One region of the Streptomyces sp. GbtcB6 genome, then DNA from elsewhere that is predicted to be linked to it. Evidence: riboswitches for the same ligand, from Rfam matches in the RefSeq annotation. Region 1 holds a riboswitch; each other region holds the start of a gene.

The links. Region 1 has a riboswitch for cyclic di-AMP ahead of KVT45_RS10205 (M23 family metallopeptidase). Riboswitches for the same ligand answer to the same signal wherever they lie in the genome.
Positions count from the first base shown of each region.
Region 2: it holds a riboswitch for cyclic di-AMP, as region 1 does, so the genes downstream of both, KVT45_RS41555 (M23 family metallopeptidase) here and KVT45_RS10205 (M23 family metallopeptidase) in region 1, are expected to answer to the same signal.
Region 3: it holds a riboswitch for cyclic di-AMP, as region 1 does, so the genes downstream of both, KVT45_RS30985 (LysM peptidoglycan-binding domain-containing M23 family metallopeptidase) here and KVT45_RS10205 (M23 family metallopeptidase) in region 1, are expected to answer to the same signal.

Region 1 is NZ_JAGXJL010000004.1:493,470-498,890, forward strand. It holds gene KVT45_RS10185 (nuclear transport factor 2 family protein) at 1-652, shown strand, start outside; gene KVT45_RS10190 (MBL fold metallo-hydrolase) at 722-1,516, shown strand; tRNA gene KVT45_RS10195 (tRNA-Met) at 1,599-1,672, shown strand; gene KVT45_RS10200 (PP2C family protein-serine/threonine phosphatase) at 1,871-2,968, shown strand; cyclic di-AMP (ydaO/yuaA leader) riboswitch at 3,228-3,388, shown strand; gene KVT45_RS10205 (M23 family metallopeptidase) at 3,396-4,433, shown strand; gene KVT45_RS10210 (aldo/keto reductase) at 4,601-5,421, shown strand, end outside.
Region 2 is NZ_JAGXJL010000040.1:5,470-10,890, forward strand. It holds gene KVT45_RS41540 (DNA topoisomerase (ATP-hydrolyzing) subunit A) at 1-193, opposite strand, end outside; gene KVT45_RS41545 (pitrilysin family protein) at 459-1,862, shown strand; gene KVT45_RS41550 (pitrilysin family protein) at 1,859-3,247, shown strand; cyclic di-AMP (ydaO/yuaA leader) riboswitch at 3,439-3,602, shown strand; gene KVT45_RS41555 (M23 family metallopeptidase) at 3,615-4,370, shown strand; gene KVT45_RS41560 (GntR family transcriptional regulator) at 4,749-5,421, shown strand, end outside.
Region 3 is NZ_JAGXJL010000021.1:36,418-41,838, reverse strand. It holds gene KVT45_RS30995 (tyrosine-protein phosphatase) at 1-598, opposite strand, end outside; gene KVT45_RS30990 (alpha-galactosidase) at 803-2,887, shown strand; cyclic di-AMP (ydaO/yuaA leader) riboswitch at 3,195-3,355, shown strand; gene KVT45_RS30985 (LysM peptidoglycan-binding domain-containing M23 family metallopeptidase) at 3,360-4,283, shown strand; gene KVT45_RS30980 (DUF6250 domain-containing protein) at 4,488-5,204, shown strand; gene KVT45_RS30975 (SGNH/GDSL hydrolase family protein) at 5,350-5,421, shown strand, end outside.

The DNA.
Region 1 (5,421 bases):
CCAGTTGGTGGAGAACCTGAAGGCGACGGCCACCCCGGGCAGCGGGTCGGTCACCACACATGTGATCGCACAGGGCGACCTCGTCCTGCTCCAGACGAGCGCGGGCGCGTCCGCCACGTCCAAGGGCGTGGTGCTCGTCGACGTGTTCCGGGTGGCGAACCACAAGATCGTGGAGCACTGGGACACCATCCAGCCGGTCCCCGCCATCACGGCCAACGGCCACGACATGGTCTCCACGCTCACCTCGCCGCAGACCGACGCCGCCGGCCCGGCCTCGCACACCGCCGCGAGCGAGCGCGTCGTACGCGCCTACGTCCAGCAGCTGACCGGCCGGAAGGACCTCGGCGCGGTCGACCGCTACGTCTCACCGAAGCTGGTCCAGCACGACCCGGCGCTCGCCGACGGCGCGGCCGCGACCAAGCAGGCCTACGCGGACCTCTTCGCCGCGCATCCGCAGTACCAGGCCACCGTCGCCAAGGTCGTCGCCGAGGGCGACCTGGTCGCGGTCCACCTCCACGACCAGAACAGCCCCTCCGACCTGGGCACGTCGGTGTACGAGATCTTCCGGGTGCGAGGCGGGAAGATCGTCGAGCACTGGGCGGTCACCCAGGCCGTCCCGGCCACCTCGGCGAACGGCAACAGCATGTTCTGAGCCGGGGCGTCCGCGCCCGCCGACGAGCCCCCCGCCCCCGCCCTCCGCCTCGTACGAGAGCAGAACGTCATGAGTCAGTCCCGCCCCCGATCCGCCCGACCCGGCGCCGGCCCGGAGGCCGCTCCAGGCGTTGTCCGGCTGGGGGATCCCCTCGTCAACTTCTACCTGGTGGATCACCCCGACGGGCTCACCCTCGTCGACGCGGGCCTGCCCGGACAGCGGGGGCGGCTCCTCGACCACCTGGCCGCCGCCGGCCGGAGCCCGGCCGACATCCGGGCCGTCCTGATCACCCACGCGCACCCCGATCACATCGGTCTCACGGCGGAGCTCCAGCAGGCCGGCGCGGAGGTGTGGGTCCACGAGGACGACCGGGTCATGCTCACGGACGGCCCGCGCAAGGCCATGCGGCACGCCAGGTCCGAACGATCCCCGCTGCCGTACCTCGTCCGCCGTCCCGCCGCGCTCGCCGCCATGGTGTCCCTGGCCCGCCAGGGCGCCTTCACCGCGCCCCCGCCCGCCCGGGCGCGCACGTTCGGCGACGGCGCGCGGTTGGACGGCGTGCCCGGGCGGCCGCTGGCGGTCGCGCTGCCCGGCCACACCCCCGGCAGTACCGGCTTCCACTTCCCCGACCAGGGCCTGTTCTTCACCGGCGACGCCCTGGTCACCCAGGAGGCCTTCACCGGGCACACCGGCCCCTGTCTGGTCTGCCGCGCCTTCACCCACGACTCGGCCGCCGCCCTCGCGTCCCTGGACGCCATCGCCGGGCTGTCCCAGGACACCGTCCTGCTGCCGGGGCACGGTCAGCCGTTCGACGGCGGCCCCCGCGAGGCGGTCGCCCGGGCCCGGCGCCTCGGCGTCCGCTGACCCCGCCGAGGCCTCCGTCGGCCCCGCGCGTTTTAACCCGTGTGACTCACCCTCTTCAGATGGCGTATGCTGGTGTCACCGACGCGGGGTGGAGCAGCTCGGTAGCTCGCTGGGCTCATAACCCAGAGGTCGCAGGTTCAAATCCTGTCCCCGCTACTGAAACTCAGGGCCGGAATCCAAGTTCGAGGATTCCGGCCCTGAGTCATATCCAGGCACGTGTTCCTCATCACGCACGTCCGCACTCATCCGCCCGGCCCACCCCCATTCGCCCCACCCGCTCGCAGCGGCAAACCTGGACGGACAGGCATCGAAGACATCGGACGCGTCGAACACGTGGGACATCAGGGGGGTCGTGTGGCGAGCCGTGGAGAGGCGGAGCAGCACGGCCAGGCATCCGCCCGCACCCTCGTCCGCTACCTGCCCGCGCTGCTGATCGGCGCGGGCGTCTGCTACGACGTCCTCACCCCCCAGCCCTTCACCGCGGTCCCCTTCTTCACGGCCGCCCCGCTGATCGCCGCGCCCCTCTCCGCCCTGCGCACCACCGTCCTCACGGGTCTGGCCGCGCTCCTCGCCACCTACGCCGTGCACGCGCGGTTCGCCGTGCTCCCGGACGCCGACGCCGTGACCGAGGTCGTCACCGTGGTCACCGTCGCCGTCCTCGCCGCCGGCATCAACCGGATCGTCCGCATCGGCGACCAGCGCCTCGCCTCGGCCCGTGAGGTCGCCGAGGCCGCCCAGCGGGCCGTCCTGCCGGAGCCGGCCGAGCGGATCGGCGGCTTCGAGATCGCCGCCCGCTACGAGGCGGCCCAGGAGGGCACCTTCATCGGCGGCGACCTGTACGCCGTCCAGGACACCCCGTACGGCGTGCGGCTGGTCGTCGGCGACGTCCGCGGCAAGGGCATGGGCGCGGTCGCCGCCGTCGCCGTGGTGATCGGCGCGTTCCGGGAGGCCGCCGAGCAGGAGGCCACGCTGGAGGCGGTGGCCGCGCGGCTGGAGCGGGCGCTGGCGCGCGAGGGCGTCCGGCGCGGCGGCATCGACGCCCACGAGGGGTTCACCACCGCCGTACTCGCCGAACTCCCGCACGGCGACGGCACGCTCCGGGTCGTCAACCGCGGTCATCCGCCGCCCCTGCTGCTGCACGGCGACGGCGAGGTGTGCCCGGTGCGGGCGCCGGAGTCCGCGCTGCCGCTCGGGATGGGCGAGCTGGGGGCGTGGCCCGACCGGGCGGCCGAGCACGCGTTCCCGAGCGGGGCCACGCTGCTGCTGCACACCGACGGCCTCTCCGAGGCCCGGGACGCGCACGGCCGGTTCTACGACCCCGAGCGGCGGCTGACCGGTCGTACCGTCACCGCCCCCGGCGCGCTGCTGGCCCGGCTCGCGGCCGAGGTGCGCCGGCACACGGGCGGCGGCATGACGGACGACATGGCGCTGCTCGCCGTACGACGGCCCTGAGCCGCCTGCCCTGTGCTATGTCACACATCGTGTTCGGACGGCCGCCCTCCGCATCACAACTGAGTCACCATCAAAACCTGTGTGACTCCTGAGCTGAGCAGCGAGCACAGCCAACTCGACCTTTTTTGACCGATAGTGGCAGTTAAGTCCAAGCTTTGAAAGCTTAATGATCAAGACGAACGGCTTGGAATCTGATAGCTGGGTCTATTAACGTTCGATAACGCAGCGCGGTCGTCCCAGCCGTCACCCGAGATGGCTCCGTGCGCACGCGCCGAATCCCGCAAGGGAACCGGGGAACCACCACCTTGGGGTGAATCGCACGGCTACCGCCGGGTAGGAAACGGCCGGTATACGCGCGTAGGAGACCTTCCCGCTCCGAACCCGTCAGCTAACCCGGTAGGCGACGGAAGGAAAGGAGTACGCCCGCGTGGCGTCCAACCGGCCTGCTCCGACAGCCCCGTTCGTGCCCAGCCAGCGTCAACCCGACACCTTCGGCTACGGCAGCTACCGCACCGACGAGGGCCCCTTCGAGGAGTGGAACCCCACCGAGGAGTCCCTCGCCTCGGCGCGCGGCCGGCACCGGGTCGCCAAGCAGCGCGGCGGCGGGCTCGCCCGCAGCTCCACGGTTCTCGGCGTCGGCGTCATCGCCGCCGTCGGCGCGGGCGGCATGGCCAGCGCCAACACCGGCAAGCCGCCGGTCTCCATCTCGCTGCCCGACCTGCCGACCTCCGTCGGCTCCCTGCTCGGCGAGGACGGCGGCCACCAGGCCACCCAGACCGCCCTCAGCAGCGTCACCACGACGACCGCCACCGACGCGGACTCCTCCTCGTCCGGCGCCGGTGAGACGCTGCGCAGCCGGATCATCGCCCAGGCCGCGCAGCAGCAGAACCAGCTCGACACCAAGGCCAGCGCCAAGGCCGTCGCCGCCGCCGACAAGGCGGCCGCCGACGCCGAGGCCAAGGCGGAGCAGGCGGCCGCCGCCAAGGCCGCCGACGCCAAGGAGAAGGCCGAGGCCTCCGCGAAGCAGAAGGCCGAGCAGGCCCGGCTCGCCGAGCTGGCCAAGCAGTACACGCTGCCCGTCGTGTCGTACACGATCACCGGTACCTTCGGCCAGGCCGGCTCCATGTGGGCCTCCGGCTACCACACCGGCCTCGACTTCGCCGCGCCCACCGGCACGCTGATCAAGGCCGTGCACAGCGGCACGGTCACCGAGGCGGGCTGGGCCGGCTCCTACGGCTACCGCACGATCATCACCCTCGACGACGGCACCGAGCTGTGGTTCTGCCACCAGTCCTCGATCGGCGTCAAGGTCGGCCAGAAGGTCTCCACCGGCGACGTCATCGGCCGCGTGGGCGCCACCGGCAACGTCACCGGCCCGCACCTCCACCTGGAGGTCCACCCGAACGGCCAGGCCACCGCCATCGACCCGATGACCTGGCTGCGCGGCAAGGGCCTCAACCCCTGACCCGGACCCCACCGACCGGTCTCCGGCGGCCCTGACGGCAACCCCCGACGTCAGGGCCTTCGGTGCGCCCCGCCCCGGGCCGGCGGCGCGCCTCGTACCGTGCGCCTTTACAAGAACTTCGTGTTGCGCCGAGATGGGGCGCCCGGCGACGCGTGTTGAAGTGAGACATGAGTGCTTCTTCCGCTTCCCCCTCCCTCCGTAAGCTCGGCGCCTCCGACCTGGAGGTCTTCCCGCTCGCCCTCGGCGGCAACGTCTTCGGCTGGACCGCCGACGAGGCCACCTCCTTCGCCGTCCTCGACGCCTACGCCGCCGCGGGCGGAAACTTCGTCGACACCGCCGACTCGTACACGGCGTGGATCGAGGGCAACAAGGGCGGCGAGTCCGAGACGATCATCGGCAAGTGGGTCAAGGCGCGCGGCAACCGCGACGACGTCGTCATCGCGACGAAGGTCAGCCAGCACCCCGAGTACCTCGGCCTGTCCGCCGCCAACATCAAGGCCGCCGCCGACGCGTCCCTGCGCCGTCTGGACACCGACCACATCGACCTCTACTACACGCACTTCGACCAGCCCGAGATCCCGGTCGAGGAGATCATCGGCGCGCTGGACGAGCTGGTGCGGGCGGGCAAGGTCCGGCACATCGCCGCGTCCAACATCACCGCTGAGCGCCTCCAGGAGTCCCTGGACTTCTCCGACCGCGAGGGCTTCGCCCGGTACGTCGCCCTCCAGCCCCACTACAACCTGGTCTCCCGCGACACCTACGAGGGCCCCCTCCAGGACCTGGCCTCCCGCACCGGCCTCGCGGCCGTCCCCTACTTCGCCCTGGCCGCCGGCTTCCTCACCGGCAAGTACCGCCCCGGTACGACGGTCGACAGCGCGCGAGCGGGCCGGGCCGCCCAGTACCTGGAGTCCGAGCGCGGCCGGCAGGTCCTCACCGCCCTGGACGAGATCGCCGCGGCCCACGACGCCCCGATCCCCACGGTCGCCCT
Region 2 (5,421 bases), on a different contig from region 1:
CGTTCATCTGGTAGACGATGCGGCGGTGCACCGGCTTGAGGCCGTCGCGGGCGTCCGGCAGGGCGCGCGAGTAGATGACCGAGTACGCGTACTCGAGGTAGGAGCCGCGCATCTCGTCCACGACGTCGATGTCGAGGATTCTCTCCTCGAACGAGTCGTCGGGCGGCGGGGTCTTCGTGCTGCGGCGGGCCATCGCTGCCGGCTCCTTGCTCATGCGTGAACGGATCTGACGCTGACCATTGTGGACCGCGGTACTGACAACCCGGGCCAGGCCCCGGTCGCCGCGGCCCGCCCCGGTGCCGGTAGCCGTCACAGGGCGGGTGGGACGCAGGCTACGCGATCCGCTCTGGGCGTACGTCGTGCGGGAACTTCGCCGGGTCCCCGCGCGCTTGCATACAGTGGCAGGACCGGCAGAAAAACCGCGGTTCGAGACCGCTTCCGCGAGCGAAGGGACGTACATGCCCATGGGTCACACGACCACGGCCGAGACAGGCTCCGGAGGCCTGGCAGCGACCGAGCACCGCTTGGCCAACGGTCTGCGCGTGGTGCTCTCCGAGGACCACCTGACCCCGGTCGCGGCGGTCTGCCTCTGGTACGACGTCGGTTCAAGGCACGAAGTCAAGGGCCGTACCGGCCTGGCTCACCTTTTCGAGCACTTGATGTTCCAGGGCTCCGCCCAGGTGAAGGGCAACGGCCACTTCGAGCTCGTCCAGGGCGCCGGCGGCTCGCTCAACGGCACCACCAGCTTCGAGCGCACCAACTACTTCGAGACCATGCCCGCCCACCAGCTGGAGCTCGCCCTCTGGCTGGAGGCCGACCGGATGGGCTCGCTGCTCGCCGCCCTGGACGACGAGTCGATGGAGAACCAGCGGGACGTCGTCAAGAACGAGCGACGCCAGCGCTACGACAACGTCCCCTACGGCACGGCCTTCGAGAAGCTGACCGCGCTCGCCTACCCGGAGGGCCACCCCTACCACCACACGCCGATCGGCTCGATGGCGGACCTGGACGCGGCCACCCTGGAGGACGCGCGCGCGTTCTTCCGCACCTACTACGCGCCCAACAACGCCGTCCTGTCGGTCGTCGGCGACATCGACCCGGAGCAGACCCTCGCCTGGGTCGAGAAGTACTTCGGTTCCATCCCGGCGCACGACGGCAAGCCCGCCCCGCGCGACGGCTCGCTGCCCGACGTCATGGGCGAGCAGTTGCGCGAGGTCGTCGTGGAGGAGGTCCCCGCGCGGGCGCTGATGGCCGCCTACCGGCTCCCGGAGGACGGCACGCGCGTGTCCGACGCGGCCGACCTGGCGCTCACCGTCCTCGGCGGCGGCGAGTCCTCCCGCCTCTACAACCGCCTGGTACGGCGCGACCGTACGGCCGTCGCCGCCGGCTTCGGTCTGCTGCGGCTCGCCGGGGCGCCCTCCCTGGGCTGGCTGGACGTGAAGACCTCCGGTGACGTCGAGGTGCCGGTCATCGAGGCCGCCATCGACGAGGAGCTCGCCCGGTTCGCCGAGGAGGGCCCGACGCCCGAGGAGATGGAGCGCGCCCAGGCCCAGTTGGAGCGCGAGTGGCTGGACCGGCTCGGCACCGTCTCGGGCCGCGCGGACGAACTGTGCCGCTTCGCCGTCCTGTTCGGCGACCCGCAGCTCGCCCTGACCGCCGTCCAGCGGGTCCTCCAGGTCACCCCCGAGGAGGTCCAGGAGGTCGCCAAGGCCCGGCTGCGTCCCGACAACCGCGCGGTGCTCGTCTACGAGCCGCTGTCCGCGGAGTCCGCGGAGCACACCCAGGAGGCGGGGCGCGGCGAGGACCCGGAGCAGGAAGCCACCGTAGAGGCCGGCAACGAGAACGAGGAGACGGCCAAGTGACCGAGCTCGCCACCATGGACTTCCACCCTCAGCCGCAGCCGGGCGAGGCCAAGCCCTGGGCCTTCCCGGCCCCGGAGCGCGGCACCCTGGACAACGGTCTGACCGTGCTGCGCTGCCACCGCCCGGGCCAGCAGGTCGTCGCCGTCGAGGTGCTCCTGGACGCACCCCTGGACGCCGAGCCGGCCGGGCTGGACGGCGTCGCCACCATCATGGCGCGCGCCTTCTCCGAGGGCACCGACAAGCACTCCGCCGAGGAGTACGCCGCCGAACTGGAGCGGGCCGGCGCCACCCTCGACGCGCACGCCGACCACCCCGGCGTCCGCATCAGCCTGGAGGTCCCCGCCTCACGGCTCGCCAAGGGTCTCGGGCTGCTCTCCGACGCCCTCAGGGCGCCCGCCTTCGCCGAGAGCGAGGTCGAGCGGCTGGTCCGCAACCGCCTCGACGAGATCCCGCACGAGCTGGCCAACCCCAGCCGCCGGGCCGCCAAGGAGCTCTACAAGCAGCTGTTCCCGGCCACCGCGCGGATGTCCCGCCCGCGGCAGGGCACCGAGGACACCGTCGAGAAGATCGACGCGGCCGCCGTACGTGCCTTCTTCGACCGGCACGTCCGCCCCGCCACGGCCACCGCGGTCGTCGTCGGCGACCTGACCGGCATCGACCTGGACGAGCTGCTCGGCGAGACCCTGGGCGCCTGGCGCGCCGCCACCGGGCAGCCCCGCCCGGTCCCGTCCGTGACCGCCGACGACACCGGACGGGTCGTCATCGTGGACCGCCCCGGCGCCGTCCAGACCCAGTTGCTCATCGGCCGCGTCGGCTCCGACCGGCACGACCGCGTGTGGCCCGCCCAGGTGCTCGGCACCTACTGCCTGGGCGGCACCCTCACTTCCCGCCTGGACCGCGTCCTGCGCGAGGAGAAGGGCTACACCTACGGCGTCCGCTCGTTCGGGCAGGTCCTGCGGTCCGCCCCCGACGGCACCGGTGTCTCGATGCTCGCCATCAGCGGCTCCGTGGACACCCCGAACACCGGCCCGGCCCTCCAGGACCTGTGGACGGTGCTGCGTACGCTCGCCGCCGACGGCCTCACGGACACCGAGCGCGACGTGGCCGTGCAGAACCTCGTCGGGGTGGCGCCGCTCAAGTACGAGACGGCGGCGGCCGTCGCGGGCACCCTGGCCGACCAGGTCGAGCAGTACCTGCCCGACGACTTCCAGGCGACGCTGTACCGGCAACTGGCCGCCACCGGCACCGTGGAGGCCACCGCGGCGGTCGTGAACGCCTTCCCGGTGGACCGCCTGGTGACCGTCCTCGTCGGGGACGCGGCGCAGATCAAGGAGCCCGTCGAGGCCCTCGGCATCGGCGAAGTCACGGTCGTCGCCGCGGATTAGGGCACACGCGGATGAAGAGCCCTGGTGACCGTCGGGTCATCAGGGCTCTCGCATGTCCGAATTGAGGTGGAGGTTGCCTGTCTGCCCTGTGGGATGCGCTACAAAAACCGCGTTCCGTTTGGGCGGGGGAAGAGCGGCCTCGTAGGTTCTTCCGGGCTGTCCGTCAGGCAGTGCGCCGCATCCGCGGCACCGGACAGCCATCGCCGAGTCCCCGTACGGCGCGAGCCAGGGGAGCCGGGGACCCATGTAGTCCCTGGGGTGAATCGGGCGCCCGCGCGTGTCGCGAGGGGGCTCGTAGGAGACCTTCCTGCTCCGAACCCGTCAGCTAACCCGGTAGGCGAGAGGGAAGGAAAGGACCAGCCTCTACATGGCGTTCATGTGCGCCTCCGGGAAGCACCGTCGTCCCGGCCGGGTGAAGCGCACCACCGCGCAGGCCGCCGGTATCGCGGCCCTCACCACCACGGGTGTCGTCGGCACCGTCTCGGCCGCCCCGGCGCTCGCCGCCGAGAACTCCGTCGAGCAGACCGGCCTCACCCCGGTCATCACGATCAGTGACTCCGTCGCCGAGCAGATCGACGCCCAGGCCGCCGTGCAGAAGGCCGTCGCCGAGCGCAAGGCGGCCGAGGAGGCCGCCCGCAAGAAGGCCGCGGAGCAGGCCAAGAAGGAGCGCGCGGCCAAGGCGCGCGCCGCCCGCGAGGCCGAGCGCAAGCGCCTGAACACCTTCGTCGCGCCGATCAGCGACTCCTACGTCTCCACCGGCTACAAGACCGGCGGCTCCCTGTGGTCCTCCGGTGCCCACACCGGCATCGACTTCCATGCCGCCGGCGGCACGGTCGTGCACGCGGTCGGCACCGGCACGGTCGTCTCCACCGGCTGGGGCGGGGCGTACGGCAACGAGATCGTCATCAAGATGGCCGACGGCATGTACACCCAGTACGGCCACCTCTCGTCCATCGGCGTCTCGGTGGGCCAGAAGGTCACCCCGGGCCAGCAGATCGGCCTCTCGGGCTCGACCGGCAACACCACCGGCCCCCACCTCCACTTCGAGGCCCGCACCACCCCGGACTACGGCTCCGACGTCGATCCGGTCGCCTACCTCCGCAAGCACGGCGTGAACGTCTGACGCGAGCTGGACGCGGGCCCGCGCCGAGACCGACGTGGGGGTTGCGATGCGTGCGCCGGGCGCGGGTGCGTCGTGGCTGGTCGCGCAGTTCCCCGCGCCCCTGAAGGGGCGCTGCGCGTGACGCCCCTGAAAGGGGCGCGGGGAACTGCGCGAGCAACCCCCACGCACCCGCACCGACGACCAAGCGGCGACAACAACCCGTGAGATCTTCCGGAGCCCCGGCCCCCGTGCCGGGGCTTTCGTCGTTTTCGTGCACCTGGTGTCCAAAATATATCCCTGGATTCCGGCCCTCCGTCGGAAATTCCGGCTCATTGCAATAGAGTCACGGAACGGACGCCACTCGGCGGCGTTTCACGGGGATTAAGGCGGAGGTCGGTCATGCGTATTCCGGCGCACTCGGTATGCACAGCGATCCGGGACGACATCGTCGCGGGTGTCTACGAGCGCGGCAGCCGGCTCACCGAGGAACTCCTGGCCCGCCGCTACGGGGTCTCGCGCGTCCCCGTCCGTGAGGCCCTGCGCACCCTGGAGGCGGAGGGCTTCGTCGTGACGCGCCGGCACGCGGGCGCGTGCGTCGCCGAACCGACCGAGCAGGAGGCCGCCGACCTGCTGGAGATGCGCATGCTCCTGGAGCCGCTCGGCGCCTCCCGGGCCGCCCAGCGCCGCACCGAGGCGCACCTCAAGGTGCTGCGCGGACTGGTCCGGCTGGGGCAGGAGCGGGCCAGGCGGGGAAACAGTGAAGACCTGCGCTCCCTGGGCGGCTGGTTCCACGAGACGCTCGCCCAGGCCTCCGGCAGCCATGCCCTGACCTCCACGCTCACCCAGCTCCGGCACAAGATCGCCTGGATGTACACCGTGGAGACGCCCGCCAACCCCGTGGAGTCCTGGACGGAGCACGGCGCCATCGTGGACGCGGTGGCGCGCGGCGACGGCGAGCGGGCCCGGGCGGTCACGGCGCTGCACACCGAGCGCTCGATGGTCTCCCACCGGCTGCGCTTTTCCGGCAGCACGGAACGGGCGAACGGTGTGAGGACTTCGCAACACCCCGTAA
Region 3 (5,421 bases), on a different contig from region 1:
GCCGCACCTTGTAGCGGCGGTGCTTGGCGTTGGACTCCAGGTAGTCGGCGAGGATCGCGTCCCGCTCCACGCCCACCGCGAGCAGCGTCACGGCTATGGAGATGCCCGCCCGGTCCTTGCCGGCCGCGCAGTGCATCAGCGCCGGGACGCTGTCCTCGGCGATCGAGTGCAGCACGTGGGAGTGCTCGTCGGTGCGCTCCTTGACGATCGTGCGGTAGGAGCTGACCATCCGGGCCGCGGCCTTGCCGTCCCCCAGGAGCCCGCGCAGCTGCTCGATGTCACCCTCGCGGACCATCTTCCAGAACTCGGCGCCGTGCGCCGGGTCGGTCAGCGGCAGGTTCACGTTCCGCGTGCCGGGCAGCTCGACGTCCGGGCCCTCCAGCTTCTGGTCGGCCGCGTTGCGGAAGTCGAAGACGGTGTGCAGGCCGAGCGAGGCGAGGAACTCCGTGTCCTGCTCCGTGGCGTGCGCCAGATGCCCGCTGCGGAACAGCACGCCCGGCCGCACCCGCCGCCCGTCCACGGTCGGCAGGCCGCCCACGTCACGGAAGTTGCGCACCCCGGCCAGCTCGGGCTCGGTGGACGGGACCTGCTGCGTCACGGGGGGCTCCTCCCGGTCGGCCCCGTCGGCGCTGCTCGTCGACGGGCACTGGATCGACCATACGACATCGGTTTCCACGGGCAATGAGTTGTCCACAGGCATCGCCTGCAGGCCCGTTGCCCTTGCTTCCGGAGCCCGCAGACCTTGATGATGTTGGTGCTTGAGCGGATCTGTTGGCAGCTGTGTGAGGTTTGAGGTTTCTCGATGGTGGACATCGCCGAAAACGGTCGTACCTGGCTCCTGTCGGGCCCCGGCAGCAGCTACGCGCTGCATCTCACGGAGGCCGACGAACTGCTCCACCTGCACTGGGGCGCCAGAATCCAGCTCGCCGACGCCGAGGAGCTCAGCACCCGGGCGCTGCCCGGCTACTGGGCCTTCGAGTCGCCGCTCGACGGCCGGGAGGAGTACCCCGTCGAGGGCGGGCCGCGGTTCGTCCGCCCCTCCCTGTCCGTGCGCACCGAGGAGCGGCGCGGCACCGAGTGGGCCTTCGAGGCCTACGAGACGGAGGCCGGCGCGGACGGCGACGAGCTGCGGCTGCGCTTCCGGGACGACGGGATCCTCATCACCCTGCACTACCGGATGCGCGACGACGTCGTGGAGCGCTGGGTGACCGTCGGCAACGAGGGGCACGCGCGCGTGGAGCTGCTGCGCGCCGACCCCGCCGCCTGGACGCTCCCCGACCGCGAGGGCTGGCGGCTCTCCCAGCTGCACGGGCGCTGGGCCGCCGAGTCCCGCCTCACCAGCGCCCCGCTCACCTACGGCGAGAAGGTCATCGGCAGCCGCCGCGGCCACACCAGCCACCAGCACCTGCCCTGGGTCGCCCTCGACACCGACGCCACCGAGGAGCGCGGCGAGGTCTGGGGCTGTGCGCTCGGCTGGTCCGGCTCCTGGCGGATCGCCGTCGCCCAACTCCCGGACGCGCGCGTGCAGATCACCGGCGGCGCCGGTTACGACGACTCGGGCCTGCTGATGCTGGCCGAGGGGGAGTCGTACACCAGCCCGGTCTTCGCGGGCCTGTGGACCGACGGCGGCTTCGGCGGGGCGAGCCGTGCCTGGCACGCCTACCAGCGGGCGTACATCATCCCGGACGCCGACCGGGACCGGCCCGTGCTGTTCAACTCCTGGGAGGCCACCACCTTCGACATCTCCGAGGAGCAGCAGGCCACCCTCGCCCGGCGGGCCGCCGCGATCGGCGTGGAGCTGTTCGTGGTCGACGACGGCTGGTTCGGCGCCCGCACCAGCGACCGCGCCGGCCTCGGCGACTGGACGCCCAACCCGGACCGCTTCCCCAAGGGCCTCAAGCCCCTCGCCGACTACGTGCACGCCCTCGGCATGCAGTTCGGCATCTGGGTCGAGCCCGAGATGGTGAACGCGGACAGCGACCTGTACCGCGCCCACCCCGACTGGGTGCAGTACCAGCAGGGGCGAAAGCGGACGGAACTGCGCAATCAGCTCGTCCTCAACCTGGCCCGCGAGGACGTCCAGGAGTACCTCTGGGGGCAGCTCGACACCCTGCTGTCCAGCGCCCCGATCGACTACGTCAAGTGGGACTTCAACCGCTGCTTCACCGATGCGGGCTGGCCCGGCGAGCCCTACCCGCAGCGCCTGTGGGTCGACCACGTCCGCGGGCTGTACGCCCTCCTCGACCGGCTCCGCGCGGCCCACCCGGGCGTCGCCATCGAGTCCTGCTCCGGCGGTGGCGGGCGGATCGACCTCGGCATCATGAGCCGCACCGACGAGGTGTGGACCTCCGACAACACCGACCCGCTGGACCGGCTCGCCATCCAGCACGGCTTCAGCCAGATCCATCCCGCCCGGGTGATGTCCGCCTGGGTCACCGACAGCCCGAACCACCAGCTCAACGGCCGGGTCAGCAGTCTGCGTTTCCGTTTCGTCAGCTCGATGGCCGGGGCGCTCGGTGTCGGCGGCGACCTCTCGCAGTGGACCGAGGAGGAGCTCGCCGAGGCCGGCCGTTGGGTGGAGCTCTACAAGGAGATCCGGCCCCTGGTGCAGCGCGGCGACCAGTTCCGGCTGCGGCCGCCGACCGGCGGGCTCAGCGCGGTGCAGTACACGCTCGGCGACGAGACCGTCGTCCTCGCCTGGCTGCAGGCCCAGAGCTACGGCGAGCCGGCGCCGGCGGTGCGGCTGCAGGGTCTCGACCCCACGGCGTCTTACGAATGCCGCGAAACGGGCGAAGTGTATCGGGGTGCCGTCCTGTTGCACCACGGACTGCACACCGGACTGAAGGGTGACCTGGATGCGTCGGTCATCCGGCTCCGTCGGATCTGATGCATCTGCCCGAATTAGCACCTTCATTACAACTCGCTCTGGAATAAGGGGACGTGGCGTGACGTGCGTGAGGAGCGTCATATTCGTGACCGTCCGTCGCGCGTCATGTTCACGTAATTCCGGTGCTTTGCAAGAAGGTTGGAAAACCGAATAGGCCGGAATTTACGGACGGTGACCGGGATTTCCGGTAACGGATCAAGTGAAACTCGGACAGGCGGAACCGGCCGCTTGTCCGCGTGCGTCTCACTCGCTTACGTTCGCCACACTTCCGGACGGAACGCCGAATCCTGCCGCCGCCCGGAGTCCCCACACACACTCACCCGTGCCCGGCAGGAGCGGGGGACCCACCAGGTAAGACCGCCTGTTCCGGTTCCCGGGACGGCTAGGGGTGTAGTCGCGCGACGGTGCGTGGCCGGGCAGCTCCAGCCCGAACCCGACAGCTCACCTCGCAGGCGTCGGAGAGGAATGCGCCATGCCCGCGAAGGGTAAGCACCGCCGCCCCAAGTCCCAGCGTTTCACCCGCTCGATGGCCGTCGCCGGAACCGGTGGCGCCGCGCTGGCTCTGCCGCTCATGGGGGCCACCGGCGCCCACGCTGCCACCTCGCAGTCCGTTTCCGAAAAGGCCACGCAGTCGCTTCCGAAGGTCGAGAAGACCGCGGTGAACAAGGCGGCCGCGAGGAATTCCGCCACGCATTCCGCGCACCGCGTCTACACCGTGGTGCCCGGCGACTATCTCTCGAAGATCGCCCGCGAGCACAGCGTCCGCGGCGGCTGGCACCGGCTCTACGCCGACAACCGGGAGGCCGTCGGCGACAACCCCTCGCTGATCCACCCCGGCCTCAGGCTCACGCTCGGCGGCCGTCACGCCGCGACGACGGACGGCGCGGACTCCGGCTCCCGTTCCGGGACGCCGTCGAACCCGCAGTCGTCCACCTCGTCCCCGGCCGCTTCCTCGGACGGTTCGGCCGGCTCGGCGGCGACCGCGTCCGGCTTCACCCTTCCGGTCACCGGTGCCACCGTCGGCACCGGCTACCACGTCGCCGGCGGTATGTGGTCCAGCGGCTACCACACGGGCGTCGACTTCGTCGTCCCGACCGGCACCCCGGTCAAGGCCGTCGGCGCGGGCACGGTCGTCACGGCAGGCTGGGGCGGCGCCTACGGCAACCAGGTCGTCATCCGGCTCGCCGACGGCTACTACGCGCAGTACGGCCACCTCTCCGCCCTCTCCGTCTCGGTCGGCCAGACCGTGACCGCGGGCCAGCAGATCGGCCTCTCCGGCGCCACCGGCAACGTCACCGGCCCGCACCTCCACTTCGAGATCCGGACCACCCCCGACTACGGCTCGGACGTGGACCCGGTCGCCTACCTCCGCTCGAAGGGCCTCGCCGTCGGCTGACCCGGCGCCCGCACTGGTCTGACACGCACTCAGAAGGCCGGACCCCCGATCCCCGGGTCCGGCCTTCCGTGTTTCCTTCTCGTGGCGGGGGTGCTCAGGGCATCGACACGGGCGGCGGACGGCGGCACAGTGAACCCCCGTTGATGCAAGCGCTTTCTGTCAGCGATTCCCGCCACTGCCGCCCCGCCGGAAGGAAACCGCCGCATGACGACCACCCGCCGAGCCTTCGGAGCCCTGGCCGCCGGAGCCGCCCTCACGGCCCTGGCCTCCGCCGCGCCCGCGACCGCCGTACCCCGGCAGCGCCGGCTGCTCGCCCGCGACGACTTCCGCCACGGCCTCGGTCAGTGGTTCGTGGAACTGGAGCAGGGCGGCACGGTCACCGCGGCGGACGGGACCCTGGACGTCGACGTGCCCGCCGGTGCGACCGTATGGTTCCGACGGCGGCTCGACGGGCCGTACGTCCTGGAGTACACCGCCACACCGGTGTCGGCGGGCGGTGCCAACGACCGTGTCTCGGACCTCAACAACTTCTGGAACGCCACCGACGTCCGCTCCCCGGACGACCTGTTCGCCACCCCGCGCGGCGGCGCGCTCGCCGAGTACGACTACCTCACGACGTACTACGCGGGCTACGGCGCGAACTACAACACGACGACCAGGCTGCGCCGTTACGTCGGAGAGCCCGGCGTGCGCCCGTTGATCTACGACTACACCGAGCCGCTGCTCGTCGCGAACCGGCCCAATCGCGTCCGGATCGTCTCCGACGGTCCGACCGTGCGATGGTGGAACAACGGCCGGCTGGTGTTCGACTACACCGACCCGGAGCCTTATGCGAGCGGGCACTTCGCGTTCCGGACCACCTGGAGCCACATCCGGGTCAGCGACTTCAGCGTCTGGCGATCGACACGTAAACGCCGCTGATCAGAGCCTTATTCCAGGCTTGGCAAAGTATTTAAAAGTGTCTTATCTCACCGAGCGTCAACCCTTAATTACGGTCGCGTAGGTCACAGTCGAAGGTGAATCATGGTCCGATGTGGGAGACGATTCGAAGAGTGACAATGCATCAGTGATCGGGTCGTACGCGGCGGTGGGGGACAGCTTCACCGAGGGCGTCGGCGACCCCGGCCCCGACGGGGCG